DNA from 4 places in the Janthinobacterium salmonicoloratum genome. Region 3 is predicted to be linked to each of the others. Evidence: predicted binding sites of a transcription regulator. Region 3 holds the regulator's gene; each other region holds the start of a gene.
The links. Region 3 encodes FNR, which switches genes on or off when oxygen is low (the NO sensors DNR and NnrR bind a similar motif). Its sites were predicted from a motif close to TTGATNNNNATCAA; they were not measured.
Positions count from the first base shown of each region.

Region 1: ACQ4WY_RS11420 (KamA family radical SAM protein) is a predicted target of FNR. The motif match lies at 1,921-1,934, and genes of this name have one in related genera.
Region 2: ACQ4WY_RS04990 (OmpW/AlkL family protein) is a predicted target of FNR. The motif match lies at 2,598-2,611, and genes of this name have one in related genera.
Region 4: ACQ4WY_RS07535 (universal stress protein) is a predicted target of FNR. The motif match lies at 6,419-6,432, and genes of this name have one in related genera.

Region 1 covers NZ_JBNYXV010000001.1:2,469,286-2,477,218, forward strand. Annotated here, with positions in the region: gene ACQ4WY_RS11415 (MFS transporter) at 1-414, opposite strand, end outside; gene ACQ4WY_RS11420 (KamA family radical SAM protein) at 417-1,781, opposite strand; gene ACQ4WY_RS11425 (cache domain-containing protein) at 2,063-2,521, shown strand; gene ACQ4WY_RS11430 (methyl-accepting chemotaxis protein) at 2,588-4,285, shown strand; gene ACQ4WY_RS11435 (DNA-3-methyladenine glycosylase) at 4,282-4,860, opposite strand; gene ACQ4WY_RS11440 (HDOD domain-containing protein) at 5,151-6,017, shown strand; gene ACQ4WY_RS11445 (hypothetical protein) at 6,124-7,332, shown strand; gene ACQ4WY_RS11450 (DNA-deoxyinosine glycosylase) at 7,350-7,874, opposite strand.
Region 2 covers NZ_JBNYXV010000001.1:1,092,197-1,100,129, forward strand. Annotated here, with positions in the region: gene ACQ4WY_RS04975 (methionine ABC transporter ATP-binding protein) at 1-194, shown strand, start outside; gene ACQ4WY_RS04980 (methionine ABC transporter permease) at 187-861, shown strand; gene ACQ4WY_RS04985 (MetQ/NlpA family ABC transporter substrate-binding protein) at 887-1,714, shown strand; gene ACQ4WY_RS04990 (OmpW/AlkL family protein) at 1,915-2,532, opposite strand; gene ACQ4WY_RS04995 (LysR family transcriptional regulator) at 2,682-3,578, opposite strand; gene fur (ferric iron uptake transcriptional regulator) at 3,815-4,252, shown strand; gene ACQ4WY_RS05005 (MerR family transcriptional regulator) at 4,322-4,687, shown strand; gene ACQ4WY_RS05010 (NAD(P)H-dependent oxidoreductase) at 4,739-5,362, shown strand; gene ACQ4WY_RS05015 (SpoIIE family protein phosphatase) at 5,543-6,760, shown strand; gene ACQ4WY_RS05020 (SiaB family protein kinase) at 6,826-7,383, shown strand; gene ACQ4WY_RS05025 (DUF1987 domain-containing protein) at 7,406-7,804, shown strand; gene ACQ4WY_RS05030 (GGDEF domain-containing protein) at 7,808-7,933, shown strand, end outside.
Region 3 covers NZ_JBNYXV010000002.1:721,637-729,569, reverse strand. Annotated here, with positions in the region: gene ccoN (cytochrome-c oxidase, cbb3-type subunit I) at 1-374, shown strand, start outside; gene ccoO (cytochrome-c oxidase, cbb3-type subunit II) at 390-1,004, shown strand; gene ACQ4WY_RS16455 (cbb3-type cytochrome oxidase subunit 3) at 1,006-1,209, shown strand; gene ccoP (cytochrome-c oxidase, cbb3-type subunit III) at 1,202-2,122, shown strand; gene ccoG (cytochrome c oxidase accessory protein CcoG) at 2,127-3,509, shown strand; gene ACQ4WY_RS16440 (FixH family protein) at 3,564-4,088, shown strand; gene fnr (fumarate/nitrate reduction transcriptional regulator Fnr) at 4,092-4,850, opposite strand; gene ACQ4WY_RS16430 (response regulator) at 5,090-7,933, shown strand, end outside.
Region 4 covers NZ_JBNYXV010000001.1:1,622,808-1,630,740, reverse strand. Annotated here, with positions in the region: gene ACQ4WY_RS07570 (sulfite reductase subunit alpha) at 1-1,164, shown strand, start outside; gene ACQ4WY_RS07565 (glutathione peroxidase) at 1,232-1,783, shown strand; gene ACQ4WY_RS07560 (DUF2325 domain-containing protein) at 1,804-3,030, opposite strand; gene ACQ4WY_RS07555 (hypothetical protein) at 3,069-3,395, opposite strand; gene hemP (hemin uptake protein HemP) at 3,481-3,678, opposite strand; gene ACQ4WY_RS07545 (Crp/Fnr family transcriptional regulator) at 3,929-4,735, opposite strand; gene ACQ4WY_RS07540 (response regulator) at 5,073-5,717, opposite strand; gene ACQ4WY_RS07535 (universal stress protein) at 5,870-6,337, opposite strand; gene ACQ4WY_RS07530 (protein phosphatase CheZ) at 6,807-7,655, shown strand; gene ACQ4WY_RS07525 (chemotaxis protein CheA) at 7,655-7,933, shown strand, end outside.

The DNA of each region.
Region 1 (7,933 bases), on a different contig from region 3:
GCGAGATGGCGCAATGGCGCACGAGATCGCTTTCACTGCGGCCATGAAGCAGCCACCCAGGCCTGCCCCCATCAAGGCGCGCGCCCACATCAGTTCGGCAAAACTGTGGCCCCGGCTGAACAGCCACACGCCCACGGCCGCCAGTGCCAGCAGCCACAGTTGCACCGTGCGGGGACCGTAGCGGTCGAGCGCCATGCCGATCGGCAATTGCACCAGCGCAAAGGCGAGAAAAAAGGCGCTGGTCAGCAGGCCCAGCTGGGCTGGGGTCAGGGCGATGGTGCCCAGCAGTTCAGCCGTCAGTACGGCATTGACGCCGCGTAGCAGGCACGACAGGTAATGCCCGAGCGCGAACGGCAGGAACACCAGACAAAACACGGCCACGCCGGAACGGGAAGAGGCGCCGGCGCCGTGCATGCTCAGGCGGCCCGTGCCAGGCGGATGATTTTGTGCGGCAGCTGCGGCATAGGCTCATCCGTTTCAAAGAAAAACTTGTCGTGGCCAAAGGCCGGCTTCAAATCGTCCATCCACGTCGCTTCCGCATCGAATTTCGCATAAAACGGCCGGCGCACCCAGTCCGGGTTGCGCGCCTGCAAAAATTGCAGGGCAAACAGTTTTTCGCCATTGATGGTAACGATGCCATCGATGACGACCTTGCCAGGGAAAGTACTCATGGAGGGCCCGCGCACCGTGCGCGACAGGCCCGACACCATCTGGTAGGCGGCCTGGAAAATCTCGTACGCCTTCGCCAAGGGCAACTCGAAATAGCCGCGCGGCCCCGTATCGCGTTCGACAAACATGTAATACGGAATCGCCCCCAGGCGCGTACCCGTCTGCCATAGTTCCGCCCAGCTTGCCGGGTCTTCATTGATGTGGCGGATCAGCGGCCCCTGCATGCGCAAGGTGGCGCCCGTGGAGACGATGCGTTTCACGGCTTGTTGGGCGATGTCCTGGCGCAACTCGACGGCATGGCTGTAATGGCCCATCACGGCCAGGTTCTTGCCCGCCTTGACGATGCGCTCGAACAGGCGCATCAGGTCATCCGCATCGCGGTCGGAAACGAAGCGCTGCGGCCAATACGCCACCGCCTTGGTACCGATGCGGATGTTCTGGATGTGTTCCAGGCCCGGCACCAGCAGCGGCTCAAGGTAGGCGGCCAGTTGCCGCGTATTCATGATCATCGGGTCGCCGCCGGTGATCAGCACGTCCGTCACTTCCGGATGCAGTTTCAGGTAGGCGGCCAGCTCATGCGACTCGCGCGCATCAAACTTCATGTCGTCCATGCCGACGAACTGGGGCCAGCGGAAGCAGAAGGTGCAATACGCGTGGCACGTCTGGCCGGCGCTGGGGAAAAACAGCACCGTCTGCGCATATTTATGCTGCAGGCCCCGCACTGGCGCATCGTTGACCCGGGGCACGTTGTGCGTCATCTGGCCGGCCGGGTGGGGATTCATGCCCAGGCGCAAGCCATGCACATAGGCGTCGATGGCAGCCTTGTCCCGTTGCACCAGCACCAGGTCGCGCAAGTGCGCATACTGCTCGGGCGATAGCATGTCGCGGTGGGGGAAGACAAGGCGATAGATGGGGTCGTCAGGGATGTTGCGCCAGTCGATCAACTGATCGAGCACATAGGCATTGGTGCGAAATGGCAAGACGTGCGACACCACTTGCACGGCTTCGCGCTGCTCTTCCGGCAGCCATGCCCACTGCCGCGCCTGTTGAATGGTGTGCCGCGCATACGGCTTGAACTTGGGTGAAAACGGCTCGGTAATGAGTGCGGACACGATAGTCTCCCTGCCAGTAAATAGCGATAACCTTCATGAAATCAGCCTTATATCAGCCAATTCCAGCCTCTTCCTCCCCCATGCCACATCATTCGACATGCTGTGAAAGTCATCATAGTTCTTGCTATTCGGAACCAAATTGCTACATATCAACAAGCGCTCGATACGTTGCATACTGCCTACAAGCAACACCTTAGTTTGTTCCATCGCAATTTGATGGAAGCGTCGGCGACGTAAATTACGACTTGGCAACATATCCCTCGATATCACAAGGAGCTTTCATGAAACGCTTATTCACGGGCAGCCTGCTGTGCCTGGCATTTGCCGGCGGCAGCGTCAATGCCGCGGTTGAAGCAACGGAAAAAGACGCCATCGCCATGGCCGAACGGGGCGCCGCCTTCATGAAGGCACATGGCAAGGAAGAAATGATGAAGAAAATCACGGCGAAAGACCCGGACTTCGTGCAGGGTTCGCTGTATGTGGACATGCGCGACATCAAGACGGGCATCGTGCTGGCCCACCCCATCAATCCTTCCATCGTGGGCAAGGATTTGACGGATGTGCCCGATGCGAATGGCAAGAAATATCGCCGTGAAATCATCGAGCTGGCGCAAAAACAGGGCAAGGGCTGGGTCGATTACCAGTACAAGAATCCCACCAGCGGCAAGATCGAGCCGAAGACCACGTACATCCTGCGCGTCAACGATGTGGTGCTGGAAGCGGGGATCTACAAAAAATAAAGCCGGGGCGGCGCGCGCACGCCACGCGCTGCCGGCGGTTGGAACAGCCATAGCCAGGAGTCAAGCATGCTCAATTCACTACGCATCGGACCAAAATTATTGCTGGCACCCGCCCTGGTCTTGCTGCTGCTGATACTCAGCTCGAGCGGCGCCTGGTATGGCATGGTGCGGCAAAATGCCTCGCTGGAAAACATGGTGCGGGTGCGCATCACGCATTTGAAGGCGGCGGCCGACGTACTTGGCGAGGCCAGGCATGTGCACGGCAATATGTACCAGTTGCTGTCGTGGACAAATGGCAGCTTCGCCAAGGCCCGCCTCGATGCATTGGAGCAACAGATCAAGGCGCGCCATGCGGCCATCGGCACCCAGCTGGCCACGCTGCGTTCCACGGCCACGGGCGCCGAGCGCACCCTGGTCGATGCGGCCATCACGGCACTGGCCGGCTATCGCAAGGCCGTGCTGGAAACCATGGAAATGGCGCAGATGGACCAGTCGATCGCCACCAATTCCATGCTCAAGGCGGAAACCCAGTTCGTCCAGTTCAATACGCAGCTGGCGCAACTATCGGCCCTGGAAACGACGCTCAGCAGCCAGGCCCATGCGACAGCCAGCGCCGAGTTTCGCAGCCTGGGCTGGAGCTTGCTGCTGACGGTGCTGCTATCGATCCTCGTCTCCATCGTGGTGACCATGCTGGTACGCCGCGCCATGCTGGCGGAAATTCGCGGCATTGCCGACGCCGTGCAAGACTTGGCGGCGGGCAAGCTGATGGCTGGCGCGCCCAAACCGGGCAATGACGAGATCGCCGCCACGTCGCGCGTGCTGGACCAGACCATCGCTCACCTGAACCAGACCTTGCGCACCATCATGGGGGCCGTGCAATCGATCGACGCGGCCTCGCACGAAATTGCCACCGGCAATCTGGATTTATCGGCACGCACGGAAATGCAAGCCAGTTCGCTGGAGGAAACGTCGAGCGCCATGGAAGCGCTGACGCGAGCCGTCAATGACAACGCCGACAACGCCCAGCTGGCCTGCGAGCTGGCGGGGCAAGCCTCCACCTTGGCAGTGCAAGGGGGAGTATCGATGCAACAGGCGGTGACGACGATGGCGACCATACGCGCCAATTCGCGCCAGATCGTGGATATTATCGGCGTGATTGACGGCATTTCCTTCCAGACCAATATCCTCGCGCTGAATGCGGCGGTGGAAGCCGCGCGCGCGGGCGAGCAAGGCCGCGGCTTTGCCGTGGTGGCGTCCGAAGTGCGCACCCTGGCGCAGCGCTCGGCGCAGGCGGCCAGGGAAATCAAGACCCTGATCGCCACCTCGGTCACCACCATCGATGGCGGCAGCGTGGCCGTGCAGCAGGCGGGCGACAGCATGGGCGCCATCGTTGCATCGGTGCAGCAAGTCAATGAGATCATCCAGCGCGTGAAACAGGCCAGCGCCGAGCAGGCGTCGGGCATCACGGAAGTGAATCAGGCCGTCACGCAAATGGATGACGTCACCCAGCAAAATGCAGCCCTGGTGGAGCAGGCGGCAGCGGCGGCAGCCAGTTTGCAGGACCAGGCCGTCAAATTGTCGGCGGCCGTGGCCGTGTTCACCTTGGACGAGCAGCCCGCGAAGCTGGCCGGGCACACCGAGAACGAGGCATTCCAGCTTCCAGCCGGCGCCGTCAAAACGGAACGGCGCGCGCTGCACAGCCCGCTACGCGGAAAGTCGGGCCAGCGTGGCGCCATGGATGCGCCACAGCACCGGCGCAGCTAGATAACAGGCGTACGCATCCGCTTGCTCAGGTAGCGCGAATCGGCCAGCACGAAGCGCCATGGCGTGTCCATCGCCTTTGAAATGCCGATGCGCGGCCCCGCCTGCACCGTCACCTCGTCCTCGCGCTCCAGCAGCAGGAACGGCGGCGCATCGAGCGCCAGCCGGTTATGCATATGCGAGACACCGAGCGCCTGGCACACCTTGCCCGGCCCCGAGCACAGCAGCCGCACATCTTCGACGCCGCGCCGTTCGCGCATGGCATCGAGTCCTGCCAGCGGCTCGATGGCGCGGATCAGCACGCCCGCGCCATGCCCCGCTTCGCGGCACACAAAGTTCAGGCACCAGTGAATGCCGTACGAGCGGTAGACATAGGCGTGCGCGGGCGGGCCGAACATGGCCGCATTGCGCGGCGTCATGCCCCCATACGTGTGCGAGGCCGGATCGAGCCGGTCATACGCTTCCGTTTCCACAATGCGCCCGCCGACGCCATCAAGCAGCACGGTCACGCCGATCAGCTGGCGCGCCACGCTGCTGGAATCGTCCGCAAAATCGATACCCGCGAGGATTTTTTTCATCCGGCAATTGTACTGCCGCGCATCCCGCCGCACGCCTTGCCGCGCCTTGAAAACAAATGAAACTTAATCTTTTCACCATAAAATCCAAGATGATCATCATCGTAAAATGACGAAAATGGCGGCTGGGCCAGGGCAAAACGGGAATTTTTGCGAGAATATATTGCAGAGATGAACTATTGCCATGCATAAACAGCGATAATCGTCGGGCACTGCGCCAGACGCTCATGAAGCGGGCAGCGGCAGTGCACGACAGAATAAGCACCGGACACAAAAATGATGATGAAAGCGTGATGATGAGAGCGGCAGCGCAAAAGCAGGTAGTGCAGGAAGATCCGGTTGACGCCTTGATGCGTTCCATCCGTATCCCGCCGCGTCCCAGCCTGCTGGTCGACCTGCAGCGCGAACTGGCCGAAGACGACCCGTCGCCGCGACGCATCGCACGCATCATCGCCGACGACGTCGGCATGTCGGGCGCCCTGCTGAAATTGGCTAACTCGCCGTTCTATGGCGCCGCGCGCAAGGCCAAGTCCGTCGAGCAAGGCATTAACTTTCTCGGCATCAACCAGTGCAGCGCCATGATGACGGGCTTGCTGGCACGCCAGGCGCTGGAAGCGGAAGGTGTGGAACTGACCAACTTCTGGGATGTGTCTGCCAAGCGCGCGCGCGCCCTGGTATTTACCTCGCGCAAGCTGCGCATCGCCCCGCCCGACATCGCCCATACCTTCGGCCTGTTCTGCGATATCGGCGTGCCCTTGCTGATGAACCGCTTTCCCGACTACGTCAACACCTACGCGGCAGCGGCCAACGATGCGCACAATTGTTTTACGACACTGGAAGACGCGCGCCACCAGACCAACCACGCGGCCATCGGCTGCTTGCTGGCGCGCAACTGGGGCCTGTCTTCCGACGTATCCTGGGCGATTTTGCACCACCACGACTACACGGTGCTGGCCGACCCGTCCACGGATGACGCCATCCGCTCGCTCGTCGCCCTGTCGCTGCTGGCCGAAAAGGGCATTCAGCGCTACCATGGCAACAGTACCTCGCTGGAGTGGGACAAGGGCGGCGAACTTGCTTGCCAGCATCTCGGCCTGTCGCAGGAAGAAGCCGCCGACCTGCTCGATGAATTGCACGAGATGTTCGATACCGACCATTGAGGTATCAGGCGGCCACGTCCGCCTGTATGATCTGTCCCGGCGCCTGGCAAAGCCTTGGCGCCTGTTTCCGTTTGCCTGACCCATCTTTCTTAACCTGTTGATCGCCATGCCCAAAAATAAGCGCCCTGTTCCCCGTAAATCCGCCAACACGCCCGAAGACAAGGATGAAGCCGTCACGCGCATGCTGTGCACGATGGCCCTGAACCTGGCGGAGCAGGAAGACAGCGAATCGCAGGGCACGGTGCTGGCCGAGCAAGCCGTCGAGTTCGGCCGCCTGATCCGCAAGGCCTTGAATCAAAAGAAGGATGAAATCCTGTACGACGCCATCGAGCGCGCCAAATACGAAGACGTGGGCGCCTACCAGTATTTGCGCAGCCACATCGAAGAAGCGGCATCCATTTCCGTGATCCGCCGCGAGAATGCCCCGGCGATGGAAATCAACGCCTTTGTCGTGCCCCTGCTAGTGCAAAGCACGGGCGGCCTGAGGGAAGCGGACAGCTTCCAGGACCAGGACGCTTTCGAAGCGCTGGTAAAGAGTTTTCAACAGTCGCAGCTGGAAAGCGCCAAGGCCAAGGTAGTCTTGATGAGCCATGCCTACGACCTCGATGAAATCGACCGCATCACGTATAGCCATTTGCACGAGATGGTGCGCGATGCCTACGCGTCGATGACAGACAAGAAAATCGTCGCCACGCCGGGCCTGGAAAGCAGCATCGTCGGCTGGAGCGAGACGGCATTCGGCCCGCTGGACACCGCCGTCGAACTGCGCTTCCTGCTGGGCTTTGCCCTCAAGCGCGTGGACGACCCGTTTTATGCGGAACCGAAGGATGAAGCGGCGCTCGACGCCTGGTTCGATGCGCGCATGGCCCGCTATCAGCAATGGACGACGGAAGTGGGCGAGCTCATCAAGCGCTGCCTGGCGCCGGCCGGCAACACCGTGGAAGTGAGCTTCCTCTACCAGGATCTGTTCCACGGCGGCAAGGAACAAGGCATGAGCGAGTATGCGATGCTGCAGATGATGTCCGGCATCAACCATGCATTGGCGGAAAACAAGGTGGACGCCGGCGACGTCTCGGTCGTCGTCGGCCCGGCCGATGAAGACGGTGAAATGCTGCTGCGCGTCAACGTCAGCACGGCAGGCGGCCAGTTGCTGCACAGCGCCGACAAGCCGCTGGACCTGGCCGCCGACCTGCAGGATGAAGTCGACGACATTTGCGACGCGCTGGCCACCATCGGCGTGACGCAATTATCGGTTGCGCTGAAATTCGACGCCAAGGGACAGCCGGTGGAAGCGCAGCCGTACGCACCGGCGTAAGCAACTGACGCCCCGCATTACAACGGCTGCAATGTTTTCCATTGCAGCAACTTGGCGCCATACGCGAGCGTGTAGGCCGGGCTGCTCGACGGCAAGCTGACGATGCGGTAGCGCTGCGCGTGCTCGCCCAGCACCTTGATGCCCAGCTTGGCGGCCGTGCCGCCGTTGAAGGCGATCGTGTGCAATTGCGGAAGGCTGGCGGCCAGGGCCACCAGGTCGTTATCGTCGCGGGCGCGGATATTGCTGTCGAGGCTGCCCGTGCGCTGCGCCTGCGCCACCACGTCCCACAGGCCCACGCCGTGCGCCAGCAAAGTGTTTAACCGCGCCTCATAGGGCTGGCTGGTCAAGTCCAAGCCCAGCACTTCGCCCAGCAGCCTCCAGAACTTGTTTTGCGGATGCGCATAGTACTGGCTGTGCGCCAGCGATTTTTCTCCGGGCAGGCTACCCAGTATCAGCAAGCGCGTGTTGGCGTCGACGACGGGATCGAAACAACGCTTGCGCGGGTCGGCGGCAGTGTCTGGCAAGAAGGCTGGGCTATTCAAATGAGAGGTCCGGAAGGGAAAATGAAGGGCCATTTTACCCGGCCACGCGACGGTGTAGA
Region 2 (7,933 bases), on a different contig from region 3:
TCGTCAGCCATGAGCTGTCGGTACTGGGCGCCATCTGCAACCGCGTGGCTGTCGTGGAAAACGGCGCCATCGCCGAACAATTCGATTTGAGCGACACGGCTACCCCGCGCAAGACGGCGCTGGGACGCGAGCTGGCCTATTACGGCACCGAGGCGTTTGAAGCCACCGCATGGAAGGATGCAACACATGTTTGAAGAATCGATCAATAACGTCATCAAGCTGCTGCCGGAAATCTGGGTGGCGCTGGGCCAGACCATGACCATGCTGGGCATCGGCTTGACGGCCGCCATCCTGATCGGCGGCCCGCTGGGCATCTTGCTGTTCCTCGTCTCGGAAGGCCAGTCGCTGGAAAACCGTCCGCTGTCGACGATCCTCGGCTGGCTGGTCAACACCGTGCGCAGCTTCCCCTTCATTATCTTGCTGGTCGCCCTGACACCGTTTACGCGCATCATCGCTGGCACCTCGATCGGCCCGCTGGCGGCCAGCGTGCCGCTGTCGTTTGCCGCCATTCCCTACCTGGCGCGCCTGGTAGAACAGAACCTGCGCGAAGTGCCGCGCGGCGTGATCGAGGCGGCGCACGCCATGGGCGCGTCGGAAATGCAGATCATCTTCCGCGTGCTGCTGGTGGAAGCGCGCTCCGGCCTGGTGCTGGCCCTGACCGTGCTGTCGATCAGCTTCCTGTCGTATTCGGCCGTGGCCGGTGTGGTGGGCGGCGGCGGCATTGGCGACCTGGCCATCCGCTACGGCTACTACCGCTTCGAGACGGACATCATGGTCGCCACCGTGGCCATCCTGATCGTGCTCGTGCAAACCATCCAGTTCGCCGGCACGCGCATCGCCAAGCGCCTCGACAAACGTTAATTCATATTCAGAAACAAGGACCTACATGAACCACCTTCGCCGCACCCTGCTCCTGGCCGCCACCAGCCTGGCCTTCGCCACCGCCGCCCACGCCAAGGACCCGAAAGAACTCGTCATCGGCACCAGCTCCGGCCCATACTCGGACCAGCTGAAGCTGGGCATCAAGCCCATCCTGGAAAAACAGGGCTACAAGGTCAAGATCGTCGAATTCAACGACTATGTGCAGCCAAACTATGCGCTGGCCGAAGGCTCGCTGGACGCCAACGTATTCCAGCACATCGTCTACCTGACCAAGTTCGCCACCGATAACAAGCTGCCACTGAGCTCCCTGATCACCGTGCCAACCATGCCGATCGGCCTGTACGGCGGCAAGCAGAAGTCGCTGGCGGAAGTCAAAAATGGCGCCACCATTACCATGCCGAACGATCCGACCAACCAGGCGCGCGCGCTGGTGATGCTGGCCAAGATGGGTTGGATCAAGCTGAAACCGAACGTCGACCCGCTGCGCGCATCCGAACGCGACGTGCTGGAAAACCCGAAGAAGCTGAAACTGGTGCCGCTGGAAGCGGCGCAACTGCCACGTTCGCTGGCGGACGCCGACTACGCCTTCGTCAATGGTAACTTCGCCCTGGCCGCCGGCATGAAGCTGACGTCGGCCCTGAGCGTGGAAAAGATCTCGGACAGCTACATCAACCTGGTGGCCATCCGCACGGCCGACAAGGCCAAGCCATGGGTCAAGGACCTGGAAGCGGCCTACCGCTCGCGCGCCTTCCTCGATGCGACGAACAAATACCTGGCCGGCTACGAAAAGACGGACTACCAGCTGGCGCTGGAAAAGACGCTGAAAAAATAAACGGCGCATGCCATGCAAAAAGGACGGCCAAGGCCGTCCTTTTTTTTCGCCAGCTCACGCAAGCATCCTCAACACTTACAACGCCTAACAAAACCGTAGCGAGCGGAAGGAAGTTGTGGTTGAGAAGCGCAACTGTACGAAGGTACAGTGAGCATCGCAGACCGCAAATTCCGACGCGCAGTAGGTTTTGATAGGTGTTCCTAGAAGCGGTAACCGACGCCTACGCCGATCAGGATAGGATCGACCTTGACTTCGCTGGCCTTGGCGCCACCGATGAACACATCGCTGCGGATCTGCACTTTCTTGATGTCGAAGTTCAAGGACCAGTTTTTATCCAGCTTGTAGTCGACACCGGCTTGCAGCGAGTAGCCCCAGCTGTCATGTTCCAGGCGACCGGCGCCGTTCAGCAATTTCACGTCGGAGATATTCGTGTAGTTCACGCCTGCACCCACGTATGGGCTGAACTGTTTTTCAGGCATGAAGTGGTATTGCAGCGACAGCGTCGGCGGCAGGTGCTTGAAGGTACCGATATTGTTGCCATCGAGCTTGACGTCATGCTTTTGCGGGTAGGTCAGGATCAGCTCGGCAGCGATATTCGGGGTAAAGAAGTACGAAATATCGATTTCAGGAATCGTCTTGCTGCTGACCGTCAAACGGTCGGATGCGCCGACGCCACCAACAGGAGCAGATTTATCGGCCGGATCGAGGTGCACGGCGCGGGCACGGACCAGCCATGGGCTTTCCTGTGCCATTGCGTTGCTGGCGAATGCGCCGATGGCGGCCAGGACGATTGCTGCTGCAGTTGCGGACTTTTTCATTCTAGTTCCCTCTTTTTGTCGTTAAGTAACGCTGCGAAGTCTATGAGTGCAGTGCAGCAAAAACTTTGATCCACATCAAATAGTGCTAGATGGCATCACTAGAGGGATTTTTTTCTTTGCCCAGGTCAAGAAAATGCGGCATTGCAAAATTAAGCCGGTTCGGCAAACAGGCTGGCGACCCAATCGGCAAACACGCGCACGCGCGGCGACAGTTGCCGGTGGTGGGGATACAGCACGGACACGGGCAAGGGGTCGGGACGCCAGTCCGCCAGCACTTCCACCAGTTCGCCAGCCACCAGTGCCTGCTCGAGGTGATAACGGGGCGCCTGGATCAAGCCCATTCCGGAACGGCAGCAGGCGTGATACGCGTCCGCATTGTTGACGGACACGGTGCCCGGCAAGGCCACGCTATGCCGCTGTCCAGCCACTTTGAAATCGAAGGGCCAGACCTTGCCCGTCTGGGCGGAAAAGAAATTGACGGCGCGGTGGCTCGCCAAGTCCGCCAGCGTGTGCGGCGTGCCGTGCGCGGCCAGGTAGGCGGGGCTGGCGCAGGTCACCTGTTCCAGCAGCGCCAGCCGACGCGCCACCATCGACGAGTCGCCCAGTTCGCCCACGCGCAGCACGCAATCGACGCCTTCGCGCACCAGGTCGACGAGGCGGTCGCCCATGCCGATTTCCAGTTCGATCAGCGGATAGCGGGCGCAGAACTGGTCCAGCACGGGCATGACGAAATGCATGGCCAGGGTCGCGTGCAGGTCGATGCGCAGCTTGCCGGCCGGCTGCTGCGCCGCCGAGGAAAATACGGCTTCCGTTTCTTCCAGGTCCGCCAGCAGGCGCACGCAGCGCTGGTAATACGCCTCGCCATCGGGCGTGGGCGTGACTTGCCGCGTGGTCCGCTGCAGCAGGCGCACGCGCAGCCGCGCTTCGAGCTGCTTGATGGCATGCGTGACGGTCGCCTTCGGATAGCCAAGGTCATGCGCCGCCTGCGTGAAACTGCGCAGTTCGACGATGCGGGTAAAAATGCGCATCGCATCAAATCGGTCCATGCCCCCTCCATTGTTATTCCCTGCTGCACAGTGTAGCGATCCGAGCGCCATTTTTCCATCTTCGACCACTGCTGCCCAAGTTGCCCGCCACGCAATCGCCACTTGCGCCGATGTCACTGGATCGCCACCTGCGCGCGCAGAATAATATCTCCAGTACGCACATGAGAATAGTAATGATTATCATTTGCGATATAATGTATTACCTCGCTAGACGACTACGAAAAGGAATGGGAGACATGGATATATTGAGGGAACTGCGTGAATCGGGCTTGAAAGTAACCATCCCCCGCTTGCGGATTCTGCAGCTGTTTCAAGAAGGCACGATCAAGCACCTGAGTGCGGACGATGTCTACAAACTCTTGCTGGCCGAAAAGATCGACGTGGGCCTGGCCACCATTTACCGCGTGCTGATGCAGTTTGCCGAAGCGGGCATCCTGTTTCGCCGCCACTTCGAATCGGGCCACGCCGTCTTTGAACTGAACGAAGGCCAGCACCACGACCACCTGGTCTGCACGGGTTGCGGCAAGGTCGATGAATTCGTCGATGAAGGCATCGAACTGCGCCAGAACGAGATCGCCGCCGAGCGTGGCTTCGTGCTGCACGAGCACGCGCTGTCGCTGTACGGCACCTGCGCCGAGTGCACGGCGAAGAAAATCCCGCCGCGCCGGGCCTGACGGGGCTTGGGCCGCCTGGGCGCCGGTGCCTTGGGGTAAGATTCGTTCAAGCTTGAGAAAGGATCACCCATGTACATCGGAGAAATCGCCCGCCTGGCGGGCACCTCGCCCAAGGCCTTGCGCCACTATGAAGCGCTGGGCTTGCTGGGCGACGTGCGCCGTTCCGGCGCCTACCGCATCTACACGCAGCAAGACCTGGCGCAAGTCAAACTCATACGCCAGGCGCAGGCCCTGGGCTTCCGCCTGGCCGAACTGCTGCCCGTCCTGGCCGGCGACGAGACGGACTGGGCCGCCCTGTCGCAGCACATCGCTGCCAAGCGCGCACAGGTACAGGGCGATATCGCCCGCCTGCGCCAGCTCGACGCGCAATTGGCCGACATCGACACGGAAATCGGCGACTGCCTGGCGCGCCAGCACCTGCAAGCGGCCGCCTGAAGCTATCACCTCACGCCGCGCTTGACTCTGCCATTAGGGGCAGGCTTTAGCATGCAAGCTGTTCTTTACTGGAAAGCCTGCATCATGCCCAACACGGTACCAAAACGCATCCTGATCATCCTCGGCCACCCCTCCAACGACAGTTTCTGCGCCGCCCTGGCCGAGGCCTATGCCGCCACGGCCCGCAGCGCGGGCCACAGCGTGCGCGAGCTGCGCCTGGGCCAGCTGGACTTCGACCAGAACCTGCATGAAGGCTACCGCCAGGTACAGCCGCTGGAAGCGGACTTGCAGGCGGCACAGGAAGCCATCAGCTGGGCCGAGCACCTGGTGTTCGCCTACCCGATCTGGTGGGGCGGCGCGCCGGCCTTGCTGAAGGGTTTCATCGACCGCATCTTCCTGCCTGGCTTTGCCTTCAAGTATCGCCCGGGCAAGGCTTTTCCGGCGCAGCTGCTGAAGGGCCGCACGGCCCAGCTGCTGGTGACGATGGACACGCCGCCCTGGTATTTCCGCTGGGTCTACCACATGCCCGGCATACACCAATTGCGCAAGACGACCCTGGAATTTTGCGGCGTCAAGCCCGTCAAGGTGGCCAGCTTTGGTCCCCTGATCGATTCCACCGACGCGCAGCGGGCGCGCTGGCTGGCACAGACGCAGGCGCTGGCCCGCCGCCTGTAAGCCCGGCACCAGCTTGCCATGCAGCCATCTTGCATACGGTTTTGACAAGCTGGTAATCAAGCCGTCATATTCAAAGGCTACCATAATGATATTGCCTGTTTGTCAGCCGCCTTGCCGTCGCGACAACAAGGGTCCGATCGTCATGTAAAGGTAGCCGCTGTGGAGTTCAACGCTTCTCGATTGCATCTTCCCCGTTATCGCACGTCCGTGGCGTTTGATCTGTGCATTCCCACGGAATCCGTGCAGGCCGACGCCAGCAACTTCGCCGTGCTGGAACTGTTCACGGAACGGCGCGACATGATGAGCCTGCCCGTCACGGAACAGCGGCGTCCCATCGGCTTGATCAGCCGCAACATCTTCATGTCGCAGATGTCCAAGCCCTTTTATCACGAGGTGTACGGCAAGAAGAGCTGCATCGCCTTCATGGACAAGGAGCCGCTGATCGTCGACGGCGCCATGAGCATCGAAGACCTCACCTTCCGCGCCGTGGAAGCGGGCGAAAAGGCGCTGGCCGACGGCTTCATCATCACCGACGATGGCGCGCTGGCCGGCGTGGGCTTCGGCCTGCAACTGATGAACGTGGTAGCCACCATGCAGGCGGAAAAGAACCGGCAGATCATGCACAGCATCGATTACGCCAGCGTGATCCAGCGCGCCCTGCTGCGCACCTCCGATGCGGAATTGCGCGCCACCCTGCCCGACGCCCACCTGGAATGGCAGCCGCGCGACGTCGTCGGCGGCGATTTTTACTTCTTCGAGCGCCACGCAGGCGGCTGGTTCGCCGCCATCGCCGACTGCACGGGCCACGGCGTTCCGGGCGCCTTCATGACCCTGATCGCCTCGTCGGCCCTGAGCCAGGCCCTGCGCGAGCTGGGGCCGCACGATCCGGCCGCCTTGATCGGCGCCGTCAGCCGCGCCATCAAGACCTTGCTGGGCCAGGACGGCGCCAGCAACGGCGAGGCCACCGGCCACGCGGGCTCGAACGACGGCATGGATTGCGCCTTCCTGTGCTACGACACGGCCAGCGCCAGCCTGCGTTTCGCGGGGGCGAAACTGGCGCTGCACGTGGTCGCGCCGGGCGAAGACGGCGTGCGCGCCATCGATGGCGCGCGCATGGGTGTGGGCTATGTCGACACGCCGGCCGGCTACCGCTGGCACAACGAGACGCTGGACATTCCCGCCGGCAGCGTGCTGTTCGTCACCACCGACGGCTTGCTCGACCAGATCGGCGGCGCGCGCGACATCGCCTACGGCAAGCGACGCATGCGCGAACAGTTGCTGGCACAGCGCGACGCACCGGCTGGCGACGTGGCGGCGGCGCTGCTGCAGGACAGCGCCGCCTGGCAAGGCAAGCAGCCGCGCCGCGACGACCTGACCTTTTTCTGTTTCCGCCTGTAGTTTTGGCGCCATCGAGCCACCTTATCAACAAGAAACCGGGTCACCGGCTAGCCAGGAGCACGGACGTGCTGTACGAAGAATTCAACGAGTTTTGGGATGTGGCACGCAAGCGCAACATCATCTTTTTTTACGTGGGCTATTTCTCGCAGCACGTGGTGAGCGCCATTTCCGAAACCGTCAAGGCGCGTCTCGATACGGCCGGCGCGGCCGGGCCCACGCGGCGGCGCATCTTTTCCTCGTTCATCGAGATGTCGCAAAACATCATGCACTATTCCGCCGACAGCCTGACGCCCGATGCGCAACTGGACCAGCAGATGCGGCGCGGTTCATTTTGCATCGGCACGCGCGGCGACAGCTTTTTTCTGCTGTGCGCCAACCCCGTCTCGACGGACAACGTGGCGCAGATCCGCGCCCGCCTGGAGCCGCTGCACACCATGACGATGGAGGAGATCCGCCTCGCCTACAAGAAGGCCTTGCGCGAGGAAGCACCGGCCGACAGCAAGGGGGCGGGCCTGGGTTTTCTCACCATGGCGCGCGACGCCAGCGAGCCGCTGGAATTCGAATTCGTCCAGGATCCCCAGGAGCCGGGCCACACCATCTTCTGCATCAAAGCCATCATTTGAAAGAGCCGACTCAGGAAAGCATATGCAATTACCGTCACCACTGTTCATCGCCGCGACCCCGAGTTCGCCCGAAATCGACTTCCGTTTCGAGCAGCACACCCTGTCGATCAAGGGCGAGTCCTATCCGGAAAATGCGGCCGCCTTTTATGGCCCGCTGATCGCCGCCGTGCGCGCCTACCTGGAAGGCTGCCGCGAAAGCGCCATCACCGTCAACGTCTCGCTGGCCTATTTCAACAGCTCGAGCACGAAGATGCTGTTTACCCTGTTCGACACCCTGAACCAGGCCGCCGTCGACGGCAACCAGGTGCGCCTGAACTGGTATCACGACGAAGACGACGACACCATCCTGGAATTCGGCCAGGAGCTGCAGCAGGACTTTACGGCGCTGGACTTCCACGACCATCCCGTGCAAGGCAGTTAGGGCATGCGCGCCGCCATCTCCGAGGCCGGCCTGGAACCCGACCTGTTCACCGTGGAAGCGGCGGCGCTGGCCGCCGCGCGCCGCATGCACGCCGACATTCACGCCAGCGGCGAGGCGCAGCGCCGCGTG
Region 3 (7,933 bases):
TGGGCTTCATCACCATGGGTTCGATCTACTACCTGCTGCCGCGCCTGGCGGGACGCACGCAGATGCACAGCACGCGCCTGGTCGACGTGCACTTCTGGGTGGCCACCATCGGCATCGTGCTGTACATCGCCGCCATGTGGATCGCCGGCGTGATGCAGGGCCTGATGTGGCGCGCGGTCAATCCGGACGGCACCCTGACCTACACCTTTGTCGAGAGCGTGAAAGCGACGTATCCGTACTACGTGGTGCGCGTGGCCGGCGGCCTGCTGTACCTGTCGGGTATGTGCATCATGGGCTACAACACCTGGATGACGCTGCGCGGCAGCAAACTCCCCGTCGCCCGCATTCCGGAACTGAACGCGGCGCACGCCTGATAGGAGCGAAAGCAAATGAAATTTTCACACGCATGGATTGAGAGAAACCCCTGGCTGCTGATCGCCCTGGTCACGGTGGTGATCAGCATCGGCGGCGCCGTCGAGATCGTCCCCCTGTTCTTCCAGAAGAGCACGACGGAGCCGGTCGCCGGCCTGAAGCCGTATTCGCCGCTGCGCCTGGCGGGCCGCGACATTTACGTGCGCGAAGGCTGCTACAACTGCCACTCGCAGATGGTGCGTCCGCTGCGCGCGGAAACGGAACGCTATGGCCACTATTCGGTCGCAGGCGAGTTCGTCTACGACCGTCCGTTCCAGTGGGGTTCCAAGCGCACGGGGCCCGACCTGGCCCGCGTGGGCGCCCGCTACAGCGATGAATGGCACCGCACGCACTTGAACGACCCGCGCGACGTAGTGCCCGAGTCGAACATGCCGGCCTACCCCTGGTTGGCGAAGACCAAGCTGGTGCCTGACGAGATCATGCCGAAGATGCGCGCCCTGCAACGCCTGGGCCAGCCGTACAGCGATGAAGAGATCGCCGCCGGCCCCGCGCAGCTGCAGGACAAGACGGAAGAAGACGCCCTGGTCGCCTATCTGCAAGGCCTCGGTACATTAATCAAAACAAGGAATTAGCATGGCAATCGAAAACCTGTTTGACAGCGCCAGCAGCGTCATGACGGTGGTTTCCTTTACGACGTTCGTGGGCATCCTGTGGTGGACGTTCAGCCGCAGCAATAGCGATTTCGACGCGGCGGCACGCCTGCCGTTCGCCGATGACGCATTGGACTATCCGGCCGAGGCCGAGATGAGCGTGGCGAAGGAGCGCAACCATGGCTGATTTTACCAATGGCTTCTGGAATATCTACATCATCGTGCTGTCCCTGCTGGGCATCATCGGCTGCGGCGTGCTGCTGTACTCGCAGTCGAAAATCAAAGTGGTCGAGGGCGCCCCTGCTGACGGCACCACGGGCCACGTCTGGGACGAGGACTTGAAGGAACTCAACACGCCGATGCCGCGCTGGTGGATGTGGCTGTTCTACATCACCATCGTCTTCTCCCTGGCCTACCTGTTCCTGTATCCGGGTCTGGGCAACTATGCCGGCAGCCTGGGCTGGAAATCGACGGGCCAGTACGAGGAAGAGCTGAAGAAGGCGGAAGCCGACTACGGTCCCCTGTTCAACAAGTACCTGAGCCAGGACTTGAAGACGGTGGCCGCCGATCCGCAGGCGCAAGCCATCGGCCAGCGTTTGTTCCTGACCTACTGCGCGCAATGCCACGGTTCGGATGCGCGCGGCAACAAGGGCTTCCCCAACCTGACCGACAAGGACTGGCTGTATGGCGGTGAACCCGACATCATCAAGACCACCATCATGCACGGCCGCAATGGGCAGATGCCACCGATGGGCGCCGCCCTGGGCTCCGAAAAGGATGTCGAGAACGTGGCCCATTATGTGCTGAGCCTGTCCGGTTCGACCTCGGACCCTGTCAAATCCGTGCTGGGCAAGGCCAAGTTTGGCGCCTGCATGGCCTGTCACGGCGCCGATGCGAAGGGCAACCAGATGCTGGGTTCACCGAACCTGACGGACAAGATCTGGCTGTACGGCGGCAGCGCCGATACCATCATGGAAACCGTACGCAAGGGACGCAGCAACACCATGCCGGCCTTCAGCGATTTCCTCGGCGAATCCAAGGTACACGTGCTGTCGGCGTATGTCTGGAGCCTGTCGAATCCCCAGACGCCCGTGAAATGATGTAATGGAACCTCAAGTCATCAAGATGTATGCGGCTCGCGAGCAAATCTACCCTCGCGAGGCCAAAGGACGCTACGCTACCTGGCGATGGGTATGCGTATGGCTTACCCAGCTGGCGTTCTACGGCTTGCCGTGGTTGACCTGGAATGGCAGGCAAGCCCTGCTGTTCGATTTGACCACGCGCAAGTTCTACATTTTCGGCGTCGTGCTGTGGCCCCAGGATTTCATCTATCTGGCGGCCCTGCTGATCATCTGTGCGTATTTGTTGTTCCTCGTCACGGCCATTGCCGGGCGGGTGTGGTGCGGGTTCTCTTGCCCGCAAACGGTATACACGGAAATTTTCCTGTGGGTCGAACGCCGCATCGAGGGCACGCGCAGTGCGCGCATGGCCCTCGACAAGCAGGGCCCCTCCGTGCGCAAGGCGTTCAAGAAGACGGCCAAGCACCTGGTATGGGGCGCCATCGCCCTGTGGACGGGCTTTACCTTTGTCGGCTACTTCACGCCGATCAAGGAACTGGCGCACGCGGTGACCACCCTCAATTTCGGTCCCTGGGAATGGTTCTGGGTCTTGTTCTACAGCTTGGCAACCTACGGCAACGCGGGCTGGCTGCGCGAGCAGGTGTGCAAATACATGTGCCCCTACGCGCGCTTCCAGAGCGCCATGTTCGACCAGGACACCCTGATCATCACCTACGATACCAAGCGCGGCGAACCACGTGGCGCACTGAGCAAGAAGGCCGGCAACAACGACAAGCTGGGCGATTGCATCGACTGTACCCTGTGCGTGCAGGTGTGTCCGACCGGTATCGATATCCGCAACGGCCTGCAGTATGAATGCATCGGCTGCGCCGCTTGCGTCGATGCCTGCAACAGCGTGATGGACAAGGTCGACCGGCCGCGTGGCCTGGTACGCTACAGTACCGACCATGCGATGGAAAACAACTTCAATTCGAAGCAGATCCGCCAGCGCGCCATGCGCCCGCGCGTATTGATCTACACTTCCATCCTGGCCCTGATCATCATCGCCGTGTGTACTTCGCTGGCGCTGCGCACGCCCTTGAAAATGGACGTGATCCGCGACCGCGGTTCGATGGGACGCGAAGTGGAGGACGGCATGATCGAAAACGTCTACCGCTTGCAGATCATGAATACGTCGGAGCAAACCCAGCATTTTAAAATCAGCGCTTCCGGCTTGCCGGGCCTGACCTTGCTGACGCGTGAAGAAGTGACCTTGCAGCCGACGGAAACGCTGGGCTGGCCGATCCGCCTGCGCGTACCGCACGGCGTCGGCGAGAAGGGTTCGAACAAGATTGCGATCGAATTGCACTCGCTGGACGACCCATCGCTGCATGTGCGTGAAAGCGCGGTATTCATCGTACCGCGCTAATGTAGGAAGGCCGGTCCCCGCATGGGGACTGGCTGATTAAACAGGAGAAATATCATGTCCGACAGTCTGAAACTGCAAGCACCCGTTGCACCGTGGTACAAGCATCGCTGGCCATGGCTGCTGATGATCGGCCCCGGCCTGTCCGTGGTCGTCGGCAGCTTCATGGGCTATATCGCGTTTACGCAGCCCGATGCGCTGGTGGTGGGCGATTATTACAAGCAGGGCAAAGCGATCAACCAGGATTTGAAGCGCGACACGATCGCCAGCGACCTGGCGATGGATACGAGCCTGTCGTACGACGTGGCACAGGCGAGCCTCAGTGGTTCCGTGCACAGCTTCGGCAAGGCCTATCAGGCGCCGCTGCAGCTGCACCTGGCGCATGCGACCCTGCCGGAAAAGGATATCAAGCTGCTGGTGCAGCCCGATGCGGCCGGCAATTTTTCCGTAGCGCTGCCGATGCTCGAACGCAGCCGCTGGCAAGTGCTGGTGGAAAACGACAAACGCGAGTGGCGCCTGTCAGGCATCTGGACCTGGCCACTGCAGCGCAGCATCGCGCTGCATGCTGACGCAGAGCTGTAAAGCTTATTTGCAGACGTCAGTACCGGCCGTAATGGCCTTCAATTTGGCCGGCTGCAGGATTTCAATCTCGCGGTTCGACACGCGCAGCCAGCCTTCCTTCTTGAATTTGGACAGCAGACGGCTGACGCTCTCGATGGTCAGGCCCAGATAGTTGCCGATTTCCTCGCGCGACATGCGCAGCTGGAAATTGCTGCCCGAATAGCCGCGTGCCTCGTAGCGCGAGGCCAGGTTGACGATGAAGGCGGCAAAGCGCTGCGTCGCCTGCATATTGCCCAGCAAGAGCATGACGCTTTGCTCGCGCGTGATTTCCTGGCTCATCATGCGGTGAAAATGGCGCAGCAGGGTCGGCATATTGCCCAGCAATTGTTCCAGGCTGGAAAACGGAATTTCACATACTTCGCTGTCTTCCAGCGCCACCGCATTACAGTGGTGGCGGTCTGCGCTGATGGCGTCCATGCCCAGCAATTCACCGGCCATCTGGAAACCCGTCACCTGCTCTTCGCCGCCAGGATTGATCTGGTACGTCTTGAAGTGCCCCAGGCGAATCGCATACAGGTTCTGGAACGAGTCGCCGATGCGAAACAGCGAGGCGCCGCGCGCGACCTTGCGGCGGCGGCCGATGATCTGGTCCAGCCTGTCCATGTCGCCCACATCGAGGCCCATCGGCAGGCACAATTGATGCATGCTGCAGGTCGAGCATCGCGCTCGCAACGCTTCCACGTTCACTGTGGGCAAGGTTGGAGTGAGTAGCGCTTCAGTCATGTCATTACCTTTTATAAAATGCAATAACAAGTTTACTGCATACAGGGTTGCCGTGTGCCAATTTCACCGTAATTTCGGCGAATAAACGACGTCCAGCCTTTAATTATATGGCAACATCGTCAAAAGCCCATACGGGGCGGGCAATTTATGCGGTGGCGCTTGCCAAGCTGAGGCATTGATAGGAAAATTCCCGTCAGCATTATCTGCCGCCTGTGCCGCCCGGTACTGAAAAGGAAATCATGAAGCCTCTCGGCATTAAAGCAAAAGTCGCGCTGGCCACCAGCCTGACCTCGATCGCCATGATCGCGCTGGTCACCATGATCCAGTTGCAGCACATGCGCGACGACTTCACCCGAGTGCTGTTGAGCCAGCAGTCATCCCTGATCAGCCGCACCGCTGCCGAGCTCGACGACAAGCTGGGCATGCTGCTGCAGATCGTCACCCTGACGGCCAGGCAGCAGCCGCCGGAACTGATCGCCCAGCCCACCCAATTGCGCGCATACTATGCGCGCCGCTCGATGCTGGTGCTGTTCGATGACGTGCTGGTGCTCGATGCGCATGGCGCCATCGTGGCCGACATGCCGGAAGTGGCGGGGCGCGCCGGCATCAACGTCGCCGAGCGCGAGTATTTCCAGACCGTCTTGCGCACGCGCCAGCCCATGATCACCGAACCGATGCTGGGCAAGTCGAGCGGCATGCCCATCGTGCAGATGGTCGCGCCCGTGCTGGCCGCCGATGGCCAGGTGGCCGGGGTCGTGATCGGCGTGCTGCGCCTGTACAAGGACAACTTGCTGGGCCGCCTGCGCTCGGAAAAGATCGGCAAGAGCGGCTATTACTTCATTCTCACGCGCGGCGCCGTGCCGCGCTATGTGCTGCACCCCGATACCAGCCGTTTGCTGCAGCCGCGCAAGCCGAACGCCAACCTGACGACCACCCAGTTGCTGAAGGAAGATGGCGAAGGCAGCATGGTCAGCACCAACAGCCGCGGCATCACGGCCGTCAACAGCTTCAAGCGCCTGAAATCGGTGAACTGGCTGCTGGCCGCCTCGCTGCCCATCGACGATGCCTTCGAACCCTTCGATGGCGTGCTGTCCCGGCTGGTGCTGTGGAGCATCCTCGCTTCGCTGCTGGCCGCGGCCGTACTGGGCTGGGTCACCGTGCGCCTGCTGTCGCCGCTGGTGCGCTTGCGCGATACCCTGCTGGCCCTGCGTACCAGCGGCAGCCGTTTCACCCCCGTGCCGGTGCGGCAGCGCGACGAGATCGGCGAACTGACGGAAGCGTTCAACGGCCTGATGAGCGAACGCGACCGTCTGCAGCAGGAACTCGAAGTACGCGCGGCGGAGCTGGAACAGGAGCGCGACCGGGCCGAGGCGGCCAACCGCGCGAAGAGCGATTTCGTGGCCAACATGAGCCATGAAATCCGCACGCCCCTCAATGCCGTGCTGGGCATGGTGTATTTGCTGGGCAATACCAGGCTCGACACGGAACAACGCAAGTATCTGACCATGGTCAGAGTGGCAGGCCAGTCGCTGCTGGGCATCCTCAACGACGTGCTCGACTATTCAAAGATCGAGGCGCGCCGCATGGAATTGTCGCCCGTCGAATTCGACCTCGACGAAGTCATGAATACCCTGGCCACGACGATGACGATGAATGCGGGCGAAAAGGAGCTGGAACTGGCCATCGCCGTCGAGCCCGACGTGCCGCGGCGCCTCGTGGGTGACGCCCAGCGCCTGCAGCAAATTCTCGTCAATCTGGCCGGCAACGCCATCAAGTTCACCGAGAGCGGCGAAGTGGTGGTGGCCGTCAGCCTGGCCGAGAGCGAAAACGGACGCGCCTGGCTGCGCTTCGAAGTGCGCGACACGGGCATCGGCATGACGGAACTGCAGCAACAGCAGCTGTTTTCCGCGTTTTCGCAGGGCGACCAGAGCATCACGCGGCGCTTTGGCGGCACGGGCCTGGGCCTGGCCATCAGCAAGCAGCTGATCCACATGATGGGCGGCGACATCGCCGTCGCCAGCAGCGAAGGCAAGGGCAGCCGCTTCTGGTTCAGCGTGCCCTTCGACATGCTGGCGCAGCCGGCCGAAACGCGGCGCATGCCGGCCTTGGGCCAGCTGCGCCTGCTGGTGGCCGACGATAACCGCACCACGCGCGAATTGATCGTCAAGCTGATCGAAGCGTGGGGCTGGCTGGCCGACGAAGTGGACTCCGGCTTTGCCGCCATCGAACTGTACCGCGAACGCCTGGCACAGCAGCAACCGTACGACGTGGTGCTGGCCGACTGGCACATGCCCGTCATGGACGGCCTGGCGACGGCCAAGGCCATCCGCCAGGCTGCCAGCGGCCAGCGCCAGCCCATCGTGGTGATGGTCAACGCCTTCGCCCGCAACCACCTGGAGGAAATCTCCAGCGCGGCCGAGGCGGACGTCGTGCTGATGAAGCCGATCACGGGCTCCAGCCTGTTCGATGCCCTGCACCAGGCGCTGATCGCCAAGAACGACGGCGGCGAGCAGCGCATGCTGCACCAGCCGCTGGGCACGGAACTGGCCGGCGTGCATTTCCTGCTGGTGGAAGACAATCATTTGAACCAGGCCGTGGCGCGCGGCATTCTCGAACACATGGGCGCCACCCTGGACGTGGTGGGCGACGGCTTGCAAGCCGTGGAACGTCTGCGCACGGAAGCGCTGCGCTACGATATCGTGCTGATGGACATGCAGATGCCCGTCATGGACGGCTTCAGCGCCACTCACATCATCCGCACGGAATTGCGCTTGACCCTGCCCGTGATCGCCATGACGGCCGGCGTGCTGGCGTCCGAGCGCGAGCGCTGCATGACGGCCGGCATCAGCGATTTCATCGCCAAGCCCGTGGTGGTGGAAGAGATGATGGAAGTCATCCTGCGCCACCTGCCCAAGCGCCCGCAAGTGCAGACGGCCGAGCCGCCGCCCGTCGCCGACGAGGAAGTGTTTTCCATGGCGCCGCTGATGCGCGTGATGGGACGCGATGCGAAGGGGCGCGGAGTGCTGCGGCGCATGGTGGAAGACGCGCTGAACAAGGACATGACGCCCGTGCGCGACGCCGAA
Region 4 (7,933 bases), on a different contig from region 3:
CAAACGGCACACAGCCTGCAACTGGCCGGCATTCCCGTGCGCCTGTGCGCGCTGGCCGAAGTCACGGCCATTGATCTGCAACAAGCCGAACGGGCCCTGTTTGTGGTCAGCACGTATGGCGAAGGCGATGCGCCCGACAATGCGGCCGCCTTCATGGGCAGGCTGATGACGGGCGAGCTGGTGCTGCCGCAATTGCATTACGCCGTGCTGGCCCTCGGCGACCGCAGCTATGGCCAGTTTTGCGGCTTTGGCCGTGCGCTGGACGCCTGGCTGGCCACGCAGGGCGCATCGCGCCTGTTTGAACGCATCGAAGTCGACCGCAGTGCCAGCGCCGCCATCGAACAATGGTTCCAGCACCTGAGCCACCTGGCCGGCACCAGCGACGCGCCCGACTGGAGCGCCCCCGCCTTTGGCGACTGGCACCTGACGCAAAGGCAGCTGCTCAACCCGGGCAGCGCCGGCGGCGCCATCTATCACGTGGAACTGGCGCCCGTGGCGGGCAGCTTGCCCGACTGGCAGTCGGGCGACCTGGTGCAAGTGACCGCCCCCGCCGATCCATCGCAACCGCGCGAATATTCAATCGCCTCGATTCCGCATGATGGCGGCGTGCACTTGCTGGTGCGCCAGCATGCGCATCCCGACGGCAGCCTGGGCCTGGCCTCGGGCTGGCTGACGGCGCAGGCGGCCGTGGGCGACGTGGTGCAGCTGCGCTTGCGCCAGCACCGGCGTTTCCGCCTGGAAGACAATGCCCAACGGCCTTTGATTTTGATCGGCAACGGCAGCGGCATTGCCGGTTTGCGCGGCCACCTGAAGAGCCGCGTACTGGCAGGGCAGCGGCGCAACTGGCTGATCTTTGGCGAGCGCAACCTGGCCCACGATTTCCATTATCGCGAAGAAATTGAACGGTGGCACGCCAGCGGCGACTTGCCGCGCCTGGACCTGGCGTTTTCGCGCGACCAGGCGGAGCGGATGTACGTGCAGGACCGCCTGCGCGGCAATGCCGACGAAGTCAAGCTGTGGCTGCAGCAGGGCGCGGCCATCTATGTTTGCGGCAGCCTGGCCGGCATGGCGGGTGGCGTCGATCAGGCCCTGCAAGAAATGCTGGGCCGCCCCGCGCTCGACGCACTGGCGGCCGAAGGGCGCTACCGGCGCGACGTCTATTGAGTTTCTGACGCCGCCAGCGCGTTCGCGCGCGCAGCTATCATGATTGTTTGATCCGAGGAGACACATCATGAGCGACAGCATTTACGACATTCCCTTGCGCCGCATCAATGGCGAGCCCGCCAGTCTGGACGCGTATCGCGGCAAGGTGGTGCTGGTGGTCAATGTGGCCTCCGCGTGCGGCTTGACGCCGCAGTACGAAGGACTGGAAAAACTCTACGCCGACAAGCACGCCGAGGGCCTGGTGGTGGCCGGTTTCCCTGCGAATGAATTCGGTGCGCAGGAGCCGGGCAGCAATGCCGAAATCGCCGACTTTTGCCGTGGCACGTTCGGCGTGCAATTTCCCCTGTTTGAAAAAATCGTCGTCAAGGGCCCGGGCCAGCATCCGCTGTACCGGCGCCTGGTGCAAGAGCAGCCGCGGGCGCAGGAAAAGCCGGGCAGCGATTTCCGCGCCAAGCTGGCCGGCTACGGCATCACGCAGGAGCAGCCCAGCGACGTGCTGTGGAATTTCGAAAAGTTTTTGATCAGCAAGGAGGGCAAGGTGGTGGGACGTTTTGCGCCTGATACCACGGTTGACGATGCGATCTTGCGCGAGGCCATCGTGCGCGAGTTGGCGGCGTAAGTACGCCGACCTGTGCCGTATTACTCTGCCGTGTTCAGCACGGCAGGTTCCATCTCCCCGCTCACTTCCTGCAAGCCGCGCGCCAGGCTGGAGATGCTCGGGTTGTCGATGAAGACGCAGCGTTTGCCCGTGCGCTTGCAATAATCCTTGACGCGCCAGTAGGCGCTGTGGCTGATGCAGCCCGTCTGGCAAATCACCAGGTCGGCCGCCGCCAGGCTCGAGTCGAGCAGGTTGGCATTGTCTTCCAGGCCGCCGTCGTGGTGGGCGAACTGCGCGCCGACCCGCTCGATCAGGGCGCGGTAGGTGGCGACATTGCCGCTGCGTCCGCCCACGCACAGGACGCTTTGATCGACGAGGCGGATCGGCATTTTCAGCTTGCCGCCGGTCGGCACTTCCAGCTTCGGTGCCGGTGGCGGCACGGCCGCGGTCGGACGTGGCTGGGCTTGCTTCAATTCCGCGATTTGCTGGCGCAATTCCTTTTCGCGCTCATCCATTTGCGCCAGGCGCTCGACCAGGCGCGTGCGCGATTCCAGCGCCGGGATGGCTGCCTGCAGCTGCGCCAGCTCCGCGCGCAAGCCGTCGATGACGCTATCCTTGCCGATGGCCTCGGCCCGCGTGCGCAGCAGCACGGCTTCCTGGCGTTCCAGCTCGCCCGTTTTTTCCATCAGTGCGGCCTGGCTGCGCTGTTGCAGCTTGGCCAGTTCGTGTGCCAGGCGCGCATTTTCTTCCTGCAAGGCCGTGAACTTGCCCATGTCGGCGCGCACGCAGGCGCCGGCCTGGTGCTGGATCATGTGCAAGTCGCGGCACATCTGCTCTTCCAGTTCGGCGTCGCAGCGCGGGTGCGTCAGGCCGGCCCAGAAAGCGCCCGACACGTCGCCGTTGGCGACGGCCGTGCGCCACAGTTGCGCTACCTGTTCCGTGGTCTTGGCGCCGCGAAAGCGCAGGATCACGGGGGCGTAGCGGCGTTCGAGTTCCTTTTGCAGCGCTTCGGACAGGCGGTTGCGCGCGCCGCATTCCGTCACGGCGCCCACGTGCACTTCATAGTCGTCGGCCAGCACGCGCCCGCCCGTCATCTTGCCTACCAGCTTGCGCAGGTATCCCAATGGCAAACCCACGCCGACCAGCGGGCAATGGCAGGTATGCGACAGTTCCCACAGCCGGCGGCGGCGCGAAGCGAGCGCGGCCGTTTCGGCCCCGTCGCTGGAACAATTGCTGATGACGGGCAGGGACTGGTCTTTGTCACACATGGCGATATCCTGTTGGGCGGTGGGGTGTTGAAGAGAAATTATTGCGGCAGGGGCGAGGCAGGGCGCTTGGCGCTCAACATGCGTGCCAGGCGCTCAAACAAGGTGGTCCTGGGCGGTGCGGGCCGGTGCAGCGCCACCAGGGCGGCCCATTGCTGCGACAGTTGCTGGCAGGTCGCTTGCAGCACGGGGCCCAGACCGGGCGAACTGGACAGCACTTGCAGATGGCGTTCGATGACGCCCGCCAGTTTCTCGCAGGGACTGCCCGCATGGTAGTGCGACATCAGGTGCAGCACGGCCGACAGCAGCAGTTCAGGCTGTTGGCCTTGCGGGGACGGAAACATCGGGGAAGGTCGGTCGTTCGCCATCAAACACTCCTGTGCGGTGGTTTGGCTGGCTGCGCGCACGGAGCGCGACTGGCTGGCGAGTGTGGTGACTGGCTGCCGTGCTGCTTCAGGCAGTCAGGATCAGCTTGTTCAATTGGGTGACGCGCAGGCGATAGATCTTGCCGCTGTGCTCAATCTCCACTTCGCGGCCCTGCTGCAGCAGCGCTTCGCTGGTGATGCGGCGTGCCGGCTGGGTCATGCTGACGGGAGGACGGACGTGGGCGCTGGCGGCATCCTGGATCAAGGCTGGTTTTGAGCTTTGCATGTTGGGCTTTCTTTGTCTCAGTTGAGAATGATTCGTATTTGCATTATTGTTGAATGTGGCCCGAAAAGCAAGGCTTATTTGTGCGGAATCTGCGCTTTTTTACGCTGGGATGGCAGCGGGGAAGATCGTGCTGCGCAAAGTCGACCGCTGGCGCGGCGCGCAAGGGAGCGGTAGCAAAAAAGACCCGGCAAGGCGGTGCGCGCCTTGGCCGGGTCAAGCCTGTGCCAAGCTTGAAGAAATCGGGATAGCGCTAGATGGTGGCCAGCAATTGCGCCGAGGCGGTGGTGGCCGCAGTGGTATCGGCCTTGAGTTTGGCGGCGGCCAGCTGCTTGGCGCGCGAGCGCGACGGCGGCAGGCGGCGCAGGGTTTTCAGGGCGTCCGGATCCTTGATGCCGATGGTGCGCTGGTCGACCGTGATCAGGCCGATTTCATTGAAGGCGGACAAGGTGCGGCTCACCGTTTCCAGGGTCAGGCCCAGGTAGCTGCCGATTTCATGGCGCGTCATGCGCAGGTTGAACAGCTTGCTCGAGTAGCCCATCTGCGCGAAGCGGTCGGCCAGCGAGACGAGGAAACGCGCCACGCGGGCTTCGGCGCTGAGGGCGCCCAGCATGCCGATCATGGCTTGCTCGCGCACCAGTTCGCGGCTCATCACGCCATACATGACGTTTTCCAGTTCCAGGTGGACTCTGCCCAGCGCCGTGAGTTTCTTGAACGGCAACAGGATCAGATCGCAGTCGGACAGGGCCACCGCTTCCGAGGAATAGTGGCGCGAGTGGATGCCGTCGACGCCCAGCATGTCGCCCTTCATGGGAAAGCTGAGCACCTGTTCATTGCCGAATTCATCGATGAGCACGGTTTTCAGGAAGCCCGAATTGACGATGTACAAGGTGTCGAACGGCTGGCCGATGGTGTGCACGCGCTGGCCCGTCTTGAATTGCACGTGCTGGAACAGCAGCTCGTCGGCGGCGATGGTGCAGGCGCTGGAGATATGCAACAGGTCGCACACCTCCTTCAGGTTCGACCAGAGCCGACCTTGGCGCTGACGCCCCGCTTCCATCGGAGAGGAGGGGGCCAGCGATGGAGAGGCGGCGCGGGTTTCAGGCGTTTGCGTGGACAGCATGTTCATCTCCTGGTGACAGGTAGTTCAGAGTTGACTGACGGGGTGCGCAGGACGGCGGGCAGGGAAGGGGCGGCGCGCGTCCAGGCAGGTAATGCTCAATTCGCTGACGACTTGCTGTGTGATGAAATAACTTCCCAGCAACTTGATGACTGGTTTCAGTATGCCAACAACCGTATGCAATTAATATCAGCAGTGGCTGAATATGGCAGTAGGAGCTGTGGTAGGTGAAGTAGGATTGTTCCTACTGCTGACGCGCGGGCGCGCGTCGCCGGACTCAGGTCTTGAACGGGGATAGCAGGCGGTGCGCCACCGCATACTGGACCATTTCCGACAGCGAACTCATGCCCATCTTTTGCATGATGCGCGTCTTGTGCGTACTCACGGTTTTCACGCTCAGGTGCAGATTGTTGGCAATTTCCGTGATCGACTTGCCTGCCACCAGCAGGGAAAAGACTTCGAATTCGCGGTCCGACAGCTGTTTGTGCAGCAAGCTTTCATTTGGCATCATGATGTTGAGCACGAGTTGCTCTGCCACCTCTGCGCTGATGTAGGGACGTCCCGACGCCACCTTGTGGATGGCGCCCACGAGCTGGGTGCCCGCGCTTTCCTTGGTCAGATAGCCTTGCGCGCCGGCGCGGATGGCGCGCACCGCATATTGCTCTTCCTCGTGCATGGTGAGGATCAGGATGGACAGCTTGGGCGCCTCGCTGCGAATTTGCCGGATCAGGTCGACGCCGCTGCGGCCCGGCATTGACAGGTCGAGCAGCAGCAGGTCGAAGCCGCCCTGGCGCACGTGGTTGAGTACTTCAAAGCCATCGATGGCTTCACCCACGATGTCGATATCCGGCGCGCCGTCAAGGATGCGCTTCAATCCTTCGCGCATGATGGTGTGGTCGTCGGCAATCACAATACGTATCATAGGCGGCAATCTGGAGGCGTGTAATCTGCGGTGTCCGTCACCGGACAATCAATGTTAAAAAACGAGAAACGTTGTCATTTTAACTGAAGCTGCCGCATTGTGCCTTTTTCTTGATGTGCCGGCAATGGCCGCCCTCGTGGCCATGTGACCCCTTATTTCGAAGGAGGTTCCTTGATCAGCCTATGCACGAGGACGGGCAATTTGGAGTGCGACAGCACCTTGTTGGTCACGCTGCCCAGCAGTAACTGACCCCAGCCGCTGCGGCCATGCGAGCCCATGAAAATCAGGTCGCATTGCTGCAATTGCGCCACTTCCACGATTTTCAGGGCAGGACTGTCGGAAAACGCTGTCAGGCCCGTCGCTTGCAGGCCCCGCTTGGCAGCCGCGTCGAGGATGGGCTGCCAGTGGTCGGCGCCTGCCTTGCGCATGGCGATGCGGTATTCCTCTTCGCTGGGATAGCTTGGTGGAATGATTTCGATGTACACCGGGTACTGGTACTCGGGCGCCACGTACACGGCAAGGATGTCGGCGTGCATCTGTTCGGCAAAGGCAACGCCAGCACAGGCCGTCAAGTTGGAGACGGTGGAGCCGTCCGTGGCGATCAGAATTTTCTTATACATGGCAGGTCCTTTGGCAGTGACTCAGCGCGCGCAACGCCTCTTATTGTAGACGTGGCGGCAGCATAGTATTCATGTAAAGACTTGATAATTATCAATACTATTGCACCTTCAGTATAGACAACATTGGCAGAAAGATCGTGTTTTACTTGCAACGATGTCTGTGCGGCGCTATTGCACAGGTGCCCGCGAGCAGGATTTCTCTTGCGCGCCGCGTGGTCTTGCACGCACGCCAATGGTAGTATTTCAAAATACAACAGCAGGAACACTTATTTCCTGGTGGAAAAGCTCTTGTGGACCAGCTTTGCACCAGGAAGCGCGTTTTGAGATTTACCAACAGGGCGGCGCCCTGCTACACTCGCACCATCGCAGCGGTATTGCCTCAAATCATCTTAATCGAGAAATTGTGGGTATCAGTCTGTAAAACGCACAGTTCAGGCGGAATTTTGACAAATTATGGAGAAGCAGGGATATGACCAACGCCGCTGATGATTTCGATGCATTATTCGATGAAGTATCCGCGCAAAGCGCGGCCGCAGCCACGCCGGCGCCTGCCGCCGCGCCCGCTCCCGCCGTGATTGCGGACGACGATTTTGACGCGCTGTTTGACTCCGTGTCGGCCAGCGCCGCCGTGCCGGCAGCTGCCGCGCCAGCCGCACCGGAAGCGGTGCCCGTCGCCAGCGCCGACGCGCCTGGTGAAGCAGCCGACCCTGTCGATCAGTCCGACAAGCCGATGTTCGAGCGCCTGGGCGGCATCGTGCGGCTGCTGCACGATTCGCTGCGGGAACTGGGCTACGACAAGGCCTTGACGGAAGCGTCGTCGCAGATCGTCGACGCCCAGGATCGCCTGGAATATGTCGCCACCCTGACGGAACAGGCCGCCAACAAGGTCTTGAACACGCTCGACGAAGGCATGCCGGCACAAGATGTGCTGTCGAAGAAAGCCAAGGACATGGACGGCCGCTGGACGGCCCTGTTCGATGGCAAGCTGAGCCTGGAGGAATTCAAGGCCCTGGCCGGTGATACGCGCCAGTTCGCGCAAGCCGTTGCCGAAGCGACGGAAGCGGAAAAAGCGCGCTTGCTGGAAATCATGATGGCGCAGGACTTCCAGGACATCACGGGCCAGCTGATCAAAAAAGTGGTCAATATCACCAAGACGGTGGAGCACGAGCTTGCCCAGCTGCTGCGCGACAACGCGCCGGCCGAAGTGCGCGAAAAACTGGCGCAAAAGCCGGTGCCGCTGATGCAGGGCCCGTCCGTGCCGTCGGTGGCGCTGGACCAGGATAATGTAGACGACCTTCTTGCGGATTTGGGATTCTAATGGACGATATGCTCAAGGATTTCGTCGTTGAGGCGATGGATCTTGCGGTTAATGTTGAAGAGCACTTATTGCGCCTCGAGCGTGATCCTGACAACAAGGAAACACTGAATGCCGTGTTTCGTTCTTTCCACACCATCAAGGGTGGCGCTGGCTTCATGGGCTTGCCCGCACTGGTGGCGGCCTGCCATCTGACGGAAAATCTGTTCGACGCCTTGCGTACGGGCGCCGCGCCCGTGACGCCGATCGCCATCGAGGCGGCGTTGCAAGCGTCCGGTTTC